4 regions of the Pseudodesulfovibrio aespoeensis Aspo-2 genome follow, and region 1 is predicted to be linked to each of the others. Evidence: predicted binding sites of a transcription regulator. Region 1 holds the regulator's gene; each other region holds the start of a gene.

The links. Region 1 encodes sigma-54, which starts transcription at its own class of promoters, with help from an activator protein. Its sites were predicted from a motif close to CTGGCACGGNNNNTGCTT; they were not measured.
Region 2: nifH (nitrogenase iron protein) is a predicted target of sigma-54. The motif match lies at 2,152-2,169, and genes of this name have one in related genera.
Region 3: DAES_RS13285 (NifB/NifX family molybdenum-iron cluster-binding protein) is a predicted target of sigma-54. The motif match lies at 1,444-1,461, and genes of this name have one in related genera.
Region 4: DAES_RS13455 (glutamine synthetase III family protein) is a predicted target of sigma-54. The motif match lies at 1,320-1,337, and genes of this name have one in related genera.

What each region holds. Positions count from the first base shown of each region.
Region 1 covers NC_014844.1:1,654,232-1,657,939, reverse strand. The annotation lists gene DAES_RS07435 (PTS sugar transporter subunit IIA) at 1-138, opposite strand, end outside; gene hpf (ribosome hibernation-promoting factor, HPF/YfiA family) at 141-680, opposite strand; gene rpoN (RNA polymerase factor sigma-54) at 716-2,122, opposite strand; gene lptB (LPS export ABC transporter ATP-binding protein) at 2,366-3,091, opposite strand; gene DAES_RS07415 (LptA/OstA family protein) at 3,092-3,708, opposite strand, start outside.
Region 2 covers NC_014844.1:1,149,668-1,153,375, reverse strand. The annotation lists gene DAES_RS05120 (nitrogenase component I subunit alpha) at 1-492, opposite strand, end outside; gene DAES_RS05115 (P-II family nitrogen regulator) at 514-888, opposite strand; gene DAES_RS05110 (P-II family nitrogen regulator) at 890-1,237, opposite strand; gene nifH (nitrogenase iron protein) at 1,282-2,109, opposite strand; gene DAES_RS05100 (LeuA family protein) at 2,445-3,578, shown strand; gene DAES_RS05095 (hypothetical protein) at 3,607-3,708, shown strand, end outside.
Region 3 covers NC_014844.1:2,854,750-2,858,457, reverse strand. The annotation lists gene DAES_RS13290 (sigma-54 interaction domain-containing protein) at 1-1,345, shown strand, start outside; gene DAES_RS13285 (NifB/NifX family molybdenum-iron cluster-binding protein) at 1,521-1,865, shown strand; gene tmcD (electron transfer complex subunit TmcD) at 1,953-3,212, shown strand; gene tmcC (TmcC family electron transfer complex membrane anchor subunit) at 3,225-3,708, shown strand, end outside.
Region 4 covers NC_014844.1:2,900,414-2,904,121, reverse strand. The annotation lists gene DAES_RS13465 (hypothetical protein) at 1-342, shown strand, start outside; gene DAES_RS13460 (RluA family pseudouridine synthase) at 339-986, shown strand; gene DAES_RS13455 (glutamine synthetase III family protein) at 1,431-3,614, shown strand.

The DNA of each region.
Region 1 (3,708 bases):
ACGGACCGCGAGGTCCGTGTCCATCTCTGGATATTTCACGCCCACCGGGGCGAGGAGTTCTTCAAGCACCTCCGGCTTTGTGGCGGAGGCGAGGTCATAAAGGACGAGGTCCTTGTCCAGGTAATCACCGAGTTTCATGCTTAGTTTCCAGGATCGATCAGACCGAAGTCGCCGTTCTTGCGCTTGTAGATTACGTTCACTCCCTCGGTCTCGGCGTTGAGAAACACGAGGAACTCGTTGTCAAGGGTCTCCAACTGGAGGGCCGCCTCGTCAACGGACATGGGCTTTGGTTCATAAGTGTCGGTGCCGACTATGGTCGGCCCGGACTCTCCGGGAATGCTCCCGTAGGACAGGAAGTTCATCTGGACCTTGTTGCCGCGCGCCTGCTTGGTCCTGTCCTTGATCTTTTCGCGCATCCGTCGCATCTGGGCTTCCAGCTTGTCGAGCACCATGTCGATGGTCGAGTACATGTCTTCGGAGTCTTCATAGGCGGAAATATGGATGCCGTCGGCATTCAGGATGATATCCGCCTTGTGGCGGAACTTGTCGACCAGCAGGTTGACCTGGAGGTCGGCCTCCGCGTCGGAAACATACTTGCCCACCTTTTCAAAACGCTTTTGCGCATAGCCCTTGAGATGATCGGACGGCTCAAAGTTCTTGAAAGTGAAGCTTATGTTCATACATTCCTCCTGGTTGAACGTGCTGAAAGCCTGCCTTAGAAATACTGCTTTCTCTTGGAAGACGACGCTATGCCCATGGCGGAGCGGTATTTGGCCACTGTGCGGCGGGCGATGTTCACTTCGAGCCTCTCCTGAAGTATCTCGCCTATCCGCTCGTCGCTCAAGGGTTTTTTATGGTCTTCCGCGGCGATCATCTGCTTGATGAGCGCCTTGACACTCTCGGAGCCTACCTGGGAGCCGTCATTGAGATCCAGCGCGCTGTTGAAGAAAAACTTCAACTCGAAGATGCCGTGCGGTGTGGACACGTACTTGCTGGTCGTGATGCGGCTGACGGTGGACTCGTGCATCTCGATGTCTTCTGCCACCTCCTTGAGGATGAGCGGTTTGAGTCTTGTCACGCCTTCCTCAAAGAAATCACGCTGAAAGCGGACAATACTCTCAACTACTTTGTACAAGGTTCTCTGCCTCTGGTACAGGCTTTTCATCAGCCAGGCGGCAGATCGCATCTTTTCCTGGAAATACTCTTTTTCCTTGTTCTTGGCCCCCTGCATGGTCTCCAGGTAGAAAGAGTTCATCTGGAGCCGGGGCAGCCCGTCCTCGTTGAGGATGATGACAAAATCCTCGCCGTACTTGTAGACGAAAACATCCGGGCTGACATAATGGGGTTCGGCGCTGGCGTAGTGGGAGCCGGGCATGGGGTCGAGCGTCTGGAGCTGTTCGATGTACTCCTTGAGCTCGTCCATGGAAATCTTGAACTTGCGCGCCAGGGGCTTGAAACGGTTCTTCTCCAGGTCTTCCAGGTGATCGCGGACCAGGGAGACCAGGATCGGATCGTCGTAGCCAAGCACCTCCATCTGCACCAGCAGACACTCCTGCGGGGTGCGCGCCCCAACACCCACCGGGTCGAGCCGCTGCAACCGCCGGATAACCGACTCCACCTCCTCGGGCGTGGCGGTGACCATGCTCATGATCTCTTCAATGGTCGCCTGGAGATACCCGTTGTGGTCGAGGTTGCCGACCACCACATCGCCAATGGCGACCTCGCGCTCGGTGAAGTTGGAGAGCCGCATCTGCCAGTTGAGATGCCCCTCCAGGGTCGGCTTCGAGGCCAGACGCGCCTCAAAGGAAAGCCCCTCCTCAGGAATCTCGGAGTCGCGGGCCGTGGATTGTTTGGATGTGCTGGAGAACTCGCCGAGATAGTTTTCCCAGTCCGCAGTGCGGACAAGCTCCTCCTCGGCCTGGGATTCAGTCAACTTCTCAGGTTCGCGAATCTCGGTCTCGACTTCGGTCTCATCGAGAAACGGATTCTCCATGAGTTCCTGCTGGACCGTCTCCAAAAGCTCCAGTCGCGAGAGTTGCAACAGCTTGATGGCCTGCTGCAACTGCGGGGTCATGACCAGCTGCTGGGAGAGCTTGAGTTGCTGCCTGAGTTCCAATCCCATATTCTAAGCCTCTCGGACCAGAGTCATCGCGACTGCGTTCCGGGGGTTCGTTTCACTTTATTTCACCATCACATGCGATTCTTGGTTCAGACACTGCCACACATCACAAAAGGACGCAACACAATACTTATAACCCACTGTCGCGTCTCGATTAATACCAGAGAATACGCCACATGAAAAAAGTGTACCAATGATTCACCCTGGTGTAAATCGCCAAGAGCGGAAGGATGGGGAAAAAGGGGATCAGAGGCGGAAATCCTCGCCAAGATAGATTTGGCGGGCGCGGCTGTCCTGCACTATCTCCTCCGGGCTGCCCTCTAGAATGACCGACCCTTCGTACACGAGATAGGCACGGTCGCAGATGTTCAATGTTTCACGCACGTTGTGATCGGAGATAAGGATGCCGATGTCCATGCTTTTCAGGACCGAGATGATCTCCTGAATGTCGATGACGGCAATGGGATCGATACCGGCGAAGGGTTCGTCGAGCAGGATGAACTTGGGGTCCATGATCAGGGCGCGGGCGATCTCGAGCCTGCGCCGCTCGCCGCCGGAGAGAAACATGGCCGCCTGATCGGCCAGCTTGGTGATGGTGAACATCTCCATCAGCTCGTTGGCCCGTCGGTGTTGGGCCGCAGGGGTCATGGCCGTCTGCTCCAGGATGATCTGGAGGTTCTGGCGCACCGTGAGTTTCTTGAAGATGGAGCTTTCCTGCGGCAGATAGCTCACGCCCATGCGGGCGCGCTCGTGCAGGGGCTTGTCGGTCAGGGGCACGCCGCCCAGCGACACATGCCCGGTGTTGGGCTTGACGATGCCCACGAGCATGTAGAACGTGGTGGTCTTGCCCGCCCCGTTGGGGCCGAGCAGGCCGACCACCTCGCGGGTGTTGAGTTCGAGATTGATCCCGTGCACGACCTCTTTCTGGCCGTACCGTTTGGAGAGGTTGGCTGCGATGAGTCCGACGGCCATCTACTGCACCTTGATCTTTTCGGGCGTCAGGAAAATGGCCTGGACCCGCTTGCCCTGGCCGCTCACAACCTCGCTGCGGTTCTCGCGCACGAAAAAGTTGATGACATTGCCGGTCAGGCTGTTCGGCCCGTCCTTGAGGATCGGGTCCTCCTCCATCTTGAGAATCTGCTCCTCGACCAGGTAGGTCAACTTGCCGCACGATCCTTCGGTCTTGCCTTTTTGGGCGCGCACGTCGCCCTCGGCCACGATCCGATCGATGCTGTCCACGGCGAACTTCTTGCCGCTGCGTGACGAGAAGAAGGCCGAGAGCCGATTGGCCCACAGGGTCAGTTCGCCGTGTACGGCCACCACGTTGCCCACAAAGGAGACGACCTTGCCGTTCTCATCGTAGGTCATGCGGTCCGAGGTGATTTTGACCGGCACCTGGCTCGGGTCAACGCCCACCTGGATGGGTTCTGGCGGTGTGGAGGCCACCGGCCCCTTGACCGCGCCCTCGCCCTGCACCCCTGCTTCGCCGCTTCGCGCAGGCTTGGCCGCAACCGGCTGGTCCTGACCGGTCAGGGCAGCAGACACTTCTGCCGCCGCTTCTCCTGACGCTTCCCCTGACGTGTCTCCTG
Region 2 (3,708 bases), 500 kb from region 1:
GTCGTCGCCGATGAGCCCCACCGGGCAGGTGGCGAAGACACAGATGCCCTTGGGGTGGAACAGGTCGTAGGCCTCCTCAATGGCCGCCGCCAGCTTCTTCTCTCCGCCGAAGATGATGTCCTGGTCCTGCATGTCGGTGGAGAAGCAGTAGGGCATGTAGTTTTCGCCGGTCTCGCCCGCGTCGGTCTGGTTGCGCCGTGTGAGCCAGGAGTAAAAGCCGCAGCCGATGGGGCCGTGAGTGATGTTCAGGATGTCGCGGGTGGGGCCCATGATGACGCCCTTGCAGCCCGCGTAGGTGCAGCCGCGCATGGTGATGATGCCGGGAATGGTGCGGACGTTGGCCACGATCTCGGACGGTGTCTCGCTTTCCTGGGCCTCGTTGATCATTATCTGCGTGGCGCGCTTTCTCGCCACCTTGGGAGGATACTTCTTGAGAAGCTCTTCCTTGATGTCGGCGGGGTTGAACTGTACCGCCTTCTTGGTCTTTGCCATTTCACATTCTCCTTGCAGGGCTTAGGCTATGGACTTCGCGCCCTTTTCACCGGTGCGCACACGGACTGCGTCGCTGATGGGCAGGACGAATATCTTGCCGTCGCCGGGCTTGCCGGTGCGGTTGACCTTGGCGATGGCCTCGATCACGTCCTCGACCATGTCGTCCTTGACCACCACCGTGACCATGCGCTTGGGATAGAGCTTGCCCTTTTCCCCGAGCACGGCGGCGGCTTCCTCGTAGCCGCTCTCTGCGCCCTGAAGCACGCCGGAATTGACAAACCCCTTGCCCCGTCCCTGCGCCTCGTGGGCGAAGAAGGCATCGACCCCGGCAGCGGTCAGCGCGGCCTTGGTCCGGTTCATCATGTCCATGCGCACCACTGCGATCACTTCCTTCATGCTACGCCTCCTCGGCAGCGGCTGTGTCATGCACGCCGGAACTGATGGTGTAGACATCCTCCACCGGGGAGACGAATATCTTGCCGTCGCCGAACGCGCCCTTCACGCCGGAGCGCGCCGCTTCCATGATGGTGGAGATGACGAAGTCCTTGTCCGCCTCCTTGACCACGCTCATGAGCATGGTCTTGGGGATCTCGTCGTAGGTGACTTCGCCTATCTTGATGCCGCGCTGCTTGCCGCGCCCGGCCACGGAGTATTTGGTGACAGCCGGAAACCCGTTGTCCATCAGGGCTGCCAACACGTCGTCGGATTTTTCGGGGCGCACAATGGCTCTGACCATGATCATCATTTTACATATCTCCTATCATTTTGATTTTAATTGATTTTGATTAACTAGGCTTCCATGATGCCGTAGTCGAGAAGCAGCTGTTCCAGATCTTCGATCTCAAGGGGGGTGGGCACCGTGAACATCGTGTTCCCGTCAATGGCCTTGGCCAGCCCGCGATACTGATCGGCCTGGGGCACGGTTCCGTCCCACTCGATGACGGTCTTGCGGTTGATCTCGGCGCGCTGCACGTCGTTGTCGCGGGGGACGAAGTAGATCATCTGGGTGCCCAGCTTGTTGGCCAGCTCGGTGATCAGGTCGGCCTCGCGGTCGGTGTTTCGGGAGTTGCAGATAAGGCCGCCCAGACGCACCCCGCCGGATTCGGCGTACTTCATGATGCCCTTGCAGATGTTGTTGGCCGCATACATGGCCATCATCTCGCCGGAACAGACGATGTAGATCTCCTCGGCCTTGCCGTCGCGGATGGGCATGGCGAAGCCGCCGCAGACCACGTCGCCAAGCACGTCGTAGAAGGCGTAATCCAAGCCCTCGGACTCCTCGTAGGCGCCCAGGGATTCGAGCATGTTGATGGAGGTGATGATGCCGCGGCCCGCACAGCCGACACCCGGCTCGGGTCCGCCGGACTCGACGCACCAGGTGCCGCCGAAACCGGGCTTGCGGATGTCGTCCAGCTCCACGTCCTCGCCTTCCTCGCGCAGGGTGTCGAGCACAGACTTCTGCGCCAGACCGCCCAGCAGCAGGCGGGTTGAGTCCGCCTTGGGGTCGCAGCCCACGACCATGATCTTGCGGCCCATCTCGGCCAGACCGGCCACAGTGTTCTGCGTGGTGGTGGACTTTCCGATGCCGCCCTTCCCGTAAATCGCTACTTTCCTCATGATTTTCCTCCAAAGGGGTTTGTTCGCGTTGATGCCCTCCCTAGGCAAGGCCCGTGCCACATGAAGTATTGAATCATAATATATTGAAATAACTTGACTTTATTACTTATCTATCGCTGACAGGCACCCCACACAAATGTAGGTTGCGACACGGCTGACCTACCAAGAGTGTTGCTTCCTACAAAAACGTAGGCGAACCGCCGCAGGAGGAAATTCAATGAAAACGCTTTTATTCCTGGATGTTGCAAGAATCCGATTGTTTGGCACCCTTCATGCTCAGGTGGTGCAGGGAAAGCCTGTAACCAAGAGACAGCCTGGAACCAGGGGACACGATCATGCTCATCGACACGACACTCAGGGAAGGTGCCCAGCTCTTCGGAGCCTATTTCACCCTGGACACGCGGGAAGCCATCATCGCCGGTCTGCTCGACCTCGGCGTGGAGGAGATTGAACTGGGCTGGGTGGGGCAGGAGGGACTCGAAACCCTGGTCCGAACCATGCGCAAGCGGGCGGGCGCAACGCGCCTGAGCGTCTGGTCGCCCTGCCGCGAGGCGGACGTGCGCGCCGCCGCCGGACTGCCGGTGGACTGCGTCAACATCGGGGTGCCGGTGTCTGACGCGCACATGGAGAAACGGCTGGGCATGGACCGGCAGGCAGTGCTGGAGCGGATCACCTCCACCGTGCTGGCTGCCCGGCTCATGGACGTCAGCGCCGTGTCCGTCGGCCTGGAGGATGTTTCGCGCAGCGACCTGGGTTTCGCCCTGACCGCCGCCCTGACCGCTGCCGAGGCCGGAGCCTCGCGGGTGCGCCTCTCGGACTCGCTGGGCATCCTGACCCCGGTGCGGATGCAGGCGCTCATCGACCTGTTCCGGCCCGCCCTGGACATTGATCTGGCCGTGCACTGCCACGACGACTTCGGCATGGCCACGGCCAACGCGGTCACGGCCCTGGACGCGGGCGCGGACTATGCCGACGCCAGCGTGCTTGGCATCGGCGAGCGGTCAGGCATAGCGGCCACCGAGGAGCTGGCCGCCCATCTTTGCCTCAACGGAAACAACAGCCCCTGCCGCCCCTATCGAACCGACGGCCTGCGCGCCCTGTGCCGCTTCGTGTCAAAGGCAGCCGGAGTGCCGATCCCCAGGACCAAATCCATTGCGGGCGATGACATCTTTGCCTGCGAGTCCGGGCTGCATGCCCACGCCCTGAGCAAGTCGCCGGACCTCTTCGAGCCCTACGATCCGGCTCGCATCGGCGCAGGTCGGCGCATCGCCGTGGGCGGCAAGAGCGGACGCGGGGCCGTGGTCAACGCCCTGGCCGATTTCAACCTGCACTGCCCGGACACAGCCATCCCGAATCTTGTAAACACCGTCCGCCAGCGGGCCTGGGAACTCAGGCGGCCCTTGACCAGGACGGAATTCGCCCGGCTGACCGAAGGATGCCGCGACTCTGAAAAGAACCGCCAATCATGACCCCCCCCACTTCAATCAAGGAGCGACCATGCAGCCCATCACCACCGCATACGGCGTCATTGAGGCGACCGGCAGACAGGAACTCTACGCCAGCGGCGCACTGCTCTCCTGCCGTCCGGGAGTCGCCTGC
Region 3 (3,708 bases), 1.2 Mb from region 1:
TCGGCTGCCACGGAACATTCCGCTGGAATCCGTGCTGGATTCCGTTGCCGAGGGCATCTTCACGGTGGACCTTGAGTGGACCATCACGTTCTTCAACCAGGCCGCGGGCGAGATCACCGGCATTCCCCCGGACGAGGCTGTGGGCCAGAAGTGCTGGGAGATATTCGCCTCCAACGTCTGCGACGGGGCCTGTCCCATGCGCCCCTGTCTCAAGAGCGGCCTGCCCGTGCGCAACAAGTCGGGCTTCCTGCTGCGCGCCGACGGCGAGAAGATCCCCATCGGGCTGAGCTCGTCGCCCCTGCGCGACAAGGACGGCAAGGTGGTGGGCGGCGTGGAGAGCTTCCGCGACCTGACCCCCATCCACCAGCTCATGCAGAAGGTGGAGGAGCGGTACTCGGTGGAGGATATCCGCACCAACAACCCGAACATGATCCGCACCCTTCAGATACTGCCGCCCATAGCCCAGTCCAACTCCACGGTGCTCCTGCTCGGCGAGTCCGGCACCGGCAAGGAGCTGTTCGCCAGGGCCATCCATACCCAGAGCCTGCGCAAGGACAAGCCCTTTGTGGCTGTCAACTGCGGCGCGTTGCCCGGCGAGCTGCTCGAAAGCGAGCTGTTCGGCTACAAGGCCGGGGCGTTTACCGACGCGCGCAAGGACAAGCCGGGCCGGGTCGAGCTGGCCCAGGGCGGCACGCTCTTTCTCGACGAGATCGGCGACATGCCCCAGCCGCTCCAGGTCAAGCTGCTGCGCGTGCTCCAGGAGAAGGTCTTCGAGCCCCTGGGCGGGATCAGGCCCGTGAATGCCGATGTCCGTTTCGTGGCCGCCACCAACCGCGACCTGGAGGGCATGGTCAAAAAGGGTGAGTTCCGCCAGGATCTCTTCTTCCGGCTCAACGTGGTGCGCATGGACATCCCGCCCCTGCGCGAGCGCACCGAGGACATCCCGCTTTTGGTCAGCCACTTCATCCGCCAGCAGAACTCGCTCAAGGGCAAGAACATCCGCACCGTGTCCGAGAACGTCCATCAGATACTCTTCCGCCACGATTTTCCCGGCAATGTGCGCGAGTTGGAGAACATCATCGAGTACGCCTTCATCCTCTGCCCTGGCGAGATGATCCACACCGAGCATCTGCCCGAATACCTCAAGCCCCAGGCCCAGGAGCCGCGCGGCGCGGATTGCCTGCCGGGCGACGCCGACCCCTCGGCGGGCATGGACGATCACAAGCGCCACGTGGTGCTCGCGGCCATGAAGCGGCACGGGGGCAACAAGAGCGCGGCAGCCCGGGATCTGGGCATTTCGCGCGACACGGTGCGTAGGATACTGCACCGGAGTGAAGCAAAATGATGCATATGTCGGAAAAAGTGCAGCAAAATAAGTCGAATTGTGCGAGTTGTTCACTGGTGCTGATGGTGTAACGTGTTTGAATAACGTGATAAAAATGAATGGTACGGGCTGTGCATCAAGGGAAGCGTCGCCAGCCCGCGAAAGTACAACGGTCGTAAAACGAAACGCAGGATCTATGGATATCTGTATCGCAGGCTATCAGAACCGGGTGGCGACCCTGCTGGAAACAGCAACGGAATTGAGGTTGTACACGCTGGAAGAGGGGCGCGTCGTCCGAAGCGGGATGACGGCCATGCCCACCGCGGGAGCCGCATCCCTTCCGGCCTACCTCAAGACCATGGGTGTCGACATCGTCATCTGCGGCGGCCTGAGCACCGCGGTGCGAAACGGGTTCGAAGCCATGGGCATGCAGATCATCCCCTGGGTCAAGGGTCCGATAGAGGCGGTGCTTGCCGCCTACCTCGAAGACCGGATGGACCAGATGATCATGCCCGGGAGGTCCGCCAGGACGGCCCGCTGACGATCGACCCCCAGTGTGGAAGGAATACGGCCCCCGAAAGGGGCTAACCCGCCGCAACCATGCGGCGACACAACACAAGGGGGTGCTATGGGACGAATCTCCTCATGGGATTGGGAAGTTGGCCGCAAAACGGTCGTTGATTCCCTTTCCCCTCTTCAGGAACATGAATGGCAGGAAGAGCCTTACGTCTCCCCGGACGGTGAGACCCTGGCCGCCATCGTCAAGGTCGGCGACGGAGAGTTCTCCGTGCGGACCAACAACGAGGTCTGGGAAACGCCGTTCGAGAAGCTCTGGTTTCTGCGCTACTCGCCCGACGGCAGGCTGACCGCCCTGTGTCAGCAGGACATGGAGTGGTCGCTGGCCATCGACGGTGAGCCGTGGGGCGATTTCGCGGAATACGCCTGGGAGACCAAGTTCACTCCCGACGGATCGTCCATCGCCACCATGACCAAGAACGACAACAGGTATTGCGTGTCCCTCAACGGGACTCCCTGGGACACCTATTTCGAGAACGCCAACCAGTACTCCTTGAGCCCGTGCGGCACGCATACCGCCGCCGTGGTCCAGGTGGTCTCGCTGGCCCAGGCCGACATCGAGGGGTTCATGAAGGGCGTCTACAGCGTGGCCGTGGATGGCAACGTTTGGGACGGACATTACGTCAACCTCTTCACCCCGACCTTCAGCCCTGACGGCGCGCGCGTGGCCGCCCAGGCCAGGATCACCACCTTCGACTACACCATCGCCGTGGATGACAAGCCCTGGCAGAAGACCTTCCAGCAGGTCTGGGAGCCGGCCTTCCATCCCAAGGGGAGTAACGTGGTCGCCCCTGTTCGCACCGGCGGCAAGTGGGGCGTGGCTCAGGATGGCAACATCCTGTGGGCTCCCCGCTATGTCCAGTGTCTGAACCTGCAGTTCTCGGCATCGGGCGAGAAGCTGTGGGGCGTGGTGGCCACCGGGTTTGGCAAGTTCACCGCGGCCTGCGACAACGTACCCTGGGACGCCACCTTCCCCATCGTCACCGATCTGGTGGTCAGCCCTGACGGCAACCGCGCCGCCATCCTGGCCAGCGAATACAACAGGAACTTCCGCATCGTGATCAACGGCAAGGCGTGGGACGGCACCTACGACATGGCTTGGCCCGTGGCCTTCTCGGCCAACAGCGCCAATGCCGCCGCCGTGGTCGAGAAGGGCGGCAAGTTCCATATCCTGGTCAATGGCAAGGCGTACGAGAAGAGCTTTGACCGCGCCTGGCCCCCGGTGTTCAGCCCGGACGGCTCCAAGGTGCTCATCAGGGCCATCGAAAACAACAGCTATGTCCGCATCGTCGCGGATGTGGCCCGGTTCTAGGGGGTGGACGCCATGATAGAAATCTATACCTTCGTCAGTGGCCCCCTGGCCTGGCTCGCGTGGGCCGTGTTCATATTCGGCGCCATCTACCGGCTGGTGAGCATGTACAACCTGGCCAAGGCCAAGGACGGCGCGTCGCTCGCCTACATGAGCCTGCCCTACTCCCTGCGCTCCATCTTCCACTGGCTCATCCCCTTTGGAACCTTGGGCTGGAAGGGCGATCCGCTCATGACCATAGCCACCTTCGCCTTCCACATCGGGTTCTTCCTGGTGGCCATCTTCCTGGGCGCCCATGTGGTCATCTGGGACACCGCCTTTGGTGTCAGCTGGATGAGCCTGCCCGAGCAGTACGGCGACATCGCCAGCTTCGTGGTCATCGGGGCCTGCGCCGTGTTCGCGGTGCGCCGCTTCACGCTGCCCCATGTCAGGAACGTGACCCGGTGCAAGGACTGGTTCGCGCTGTTGCTGGTTGTCCTGCCCTTTGTCACCGGCGTGC
Region 4 (3,708 bases), 1.2 Mb from region 1:
GAGCGGACAGCGCTGGCCGACAAGCGGCGCGCCATCTCTCGCGCCCTGATGCGCGACATCCACGCCCTGTACCGCATCCCCAATTTTCGCCGCGAGCTGCACCCCCTGCCCCGGATCGTCCTGGGTGACAGCGGCATCCCGTCCGGCACGGCGGACTGCTGCGCGCCCAAGCTCCTGGGCTACGCGGCCCGGCACTCCCTGACGCCGCTCGGCGTGGCCGAGTTCTACGTTGGCCGCGACAACCGCTCCGGGACCAGACGGCACGGCGGGGTCTACGCCTCCTGCAAGGACAAGTGCGGCCGCATCCTCGGCTACATGCTCTGCGGCCTGGAAGGGGCATGACCGGGATTCCCGACGGCCTGGTCATCGTGCACCGCGATCCGCTGTTCGTGGTGGTGGACAAGCCGGGCGGTCTGCTCTCGGTGCCGGGGCGCGGCCCGGAGAACCAGGACTGCGTGGTCAACCGGCTCAAGGCCCTGCTTCCGGAGTGCCTTGACCAGCCCTCGGTCCACCGGCTGGATCAGGACACCTCTGGGCTGCTTGTTCTGGCCCTGACGGCCCAGGCCCACCGCGCCCTGTCCGTGCAGTTCATGGAGCGGCTGGTGGGCAAGCGCTATGTGGCCCTCATCGACGGCGTGCTGGGCCCGGATTCCGGCATCATCGAGCTGGCCTTCCGGCTTGATCCGGACAACCGGCCCTATCATGTCTATGATCCAGAGCAGGGCAAGCCGGGTGTCACCCGCTGGCGCAAGCTGGGCGTGGAACAGGGGCGCACCAGGGTCGAGTTCATGCCCCTGACCGGGCGCACCCACCAGCTCAGGCTGCACTCGGCCCACGAGAAGGGGCTTGGCCATCCCATCGTGGGCGACCGTCTCTACGGCACGGGCACGGCCCCGGGCCAGCTCAGGCTCCACGCCTCGGCCTTACGCTTTCGCCATCCGGCCACACGGCAAAACCTCGAATTCTTCTCGCTGCCGCCGTTTTAACCTCACCGGGTTGCAGGGCAGCATCCCTCAAGATTCCGCCTGATCCGGCATCGGTTTGCGAAAGTGGCAAATTTGTCATTATTTTTCCGGCCCAGGCCGGGCACCGATCAGATTCGTGCTGGATTTGCGGCGTAAATGGACAAAAATGTTTCGCATTAATGTTATTAATATCCCCATGGATTCTGAGCGGTTGTGGATTATTGCAAAAAAAATTGCAAAAATGGAACAACAAAGGGAATAAAAACCCCTTTTGTGCTACATTTTCGTATGATTTTGAAAGGCAAAAGTGAATGAGATTTTTGTAATTATCTGTATTTAATGTGTATTCCACGTTTGGCATGGTCCTTGGTATATGGCGGCCAAGACAACAAGGGACAGGTTGCCCTTTGGTCCGGCAGAGGCCGGGAAATTCCCCCATATTTTTTGCATGAAGGAGTGTTTTTCATGAGCGGATACCAGACCCGTCAGAACGCCATCGCGGCGGTGACCAACTACAAGCCCACCAACAAGCCCCTGAATTTCGCGGAGACCTCTCCGGCGGAGATCTTCGGGTCCAACGTCTTCAGCGACAAGGTCATGAAGTCCATGCTGCCCAAGGACGTGTACAAGTCCCTGCTGAAGACCAAGAAGACCGGGGAGAGGATGGACCCCGCCATTGCCGGGCCCGTGGCCGCGGCCATGAAGGAATGGGCGCTCTCCAAGGGCGCGACCCACTACACCCATGTCTTCTATCCCCTGACCGGCCTGACCGCCGAGAAGCACGACGGCTTCCTGACCCCGGACGGCGAGGGCGGTGCCGTCGCCGAATTCGACCCCAAGCTGCTCATCCAGGGTGAGCCCGACGCGTCGAGCTTCCCCTCCGGCGGGCTGCGCGCCACCTTCGAGGCACGCGGTTACACCGCCTGGGACGTGACCAACCCGGCCTACATCATTGAGAACCCCAACGGCACCTTCCTGTGCATCCCCACGGCCTTCGTTTCCTGGAAGGGACACGCCCTGGACAAGAAGACCCCGCTGCTGCGCGCCAACCAGGTCATCAACAAGGTTGGCCGCCGCTTCCTCGCCCTGTTCGGCACCGACAACGGCGACATGGTGGTTTCCAACGCCGGTCCCGAGCAGGAATACTTCCTGGTGGACCGCAACTTCTACTTTGCCCGGCCCGACCTGATGGTCTGCGGTCGCACCCTGTTCGGTGCCAAGCCCTCCAAGGGCCAGGAACTGGACGACCACTACTTCGGCTCCATTCCGCGCCGGGTGCTCTCCTTCATGCTTGAGGTCGAGCGCGAGCTGTACAAGCTGGGCGTGCCGGTCAAGACCCGCCACAACGAGGTGGCCCCCGGCCAGTTCGAGATCGCTCCCATCTACGAGCAGTCCAACCTGGCCACCGACCACAACCAGATGCTCATGACCACCCTCAAATCGGTGGCCAAGCGCTACGGCATGGCCTGCCTGCTGCACGAGAAGCCTTTTGCGGGCATCAACGGCTCGGGCAAGCACCTGAACTATTCGCTCTCCACCCCGACGCAGGGATCGCTGTACAACCCCGGCGAAACCCCGCACGAGAACATGCAGTTCCTGACCATCACCGCGGCCACCATCCGCGCCGTGGAGAAATACGGCAAGCTGCTGCGCGCCGTGGTCGCCTCGGCCAGCAACGATCACCGCCTGGGCGCCAACGAGGCTCCGCCCGCCATCATGTCCATCTTCCTTGGCGAGCAGCTGACCGACATCTTCGAGCAGATCGAGAAGGGCAGCCTCAAGGGTTGCAAGACCAAGGACTGCCTGACCGTGGGCGTGGACACCCTGCCCCCGCTGCCCATGGACGCGGGCGACCGCAACCGCACCAGCCCCTTTGCCTTCACCGGCAACCGCTTCGAGTTCCGCGCCGTGGGTTCCAACCAGTCCATCGCCGGTGCCCAGGTGGCCCTGAACACCATACTGGCCGAGTCGCTCGACTTTGTCTGCGACGAGATCGAGAAGATCACCAAGGGCGACGTCTCCAAGCTGGGCGCGGCCTGCCAGAAGGTCATCCAGGCCATCATGAAGAAGCACGGCCACATCGTCTTCAACGGCGACGGCTACTCCGAGGAATGGCAGAAGGAGGCCAAGCGGCGCGGCCTGCCCAACATGAAGACCGCGGCCGACTGCCTGCCCGTCATCGGCGACAAGGATGTGGTTGACATGTTTGTCAAATATGGCGTCCTCTCCGCCGAAGAGCTGCACTCCCGCGTGGAGATTTACCACGAGCAGTACAACCAGAGCATCAAGACCGAGGCCCTGCTGGTGGGCAAGATCGCCAGGACCATCATCCTGCCCGCCGCCATCCGCTACCAGGGCGAGCTGGCCTCCACCGCCGCCAGCATGAAGGCCGCTGGCATCGAGCCCACCACCTCCATCCTCCAGGACGTGACAGACAAGTTGCGCCTGCTCCAGGCCAATACCGAGGCCCTGGAAAAGCTGATGGAGAAGAAGAACTTCAAGTCCGTGGAAGAGGAAGCCGCCTACAAGACCAAGAAGATCCTGCCCGCCATGCTGGCCGTGCGCCATGTGGCCGACGCCCTGGAAGGCGTGGTGGCCGACGACCTGTGGCCCCTGCCCAGCTACCAGGAGATGCTCTTCATCAAGTAGCGCCCCCCGGATACCGAAACACAAAAGGCCCGCCGTCATGGCGGGCCTTTTTCGTGGGCAAAGTATGGGGAGCGGCAGGAACGCCCGGCGTGGG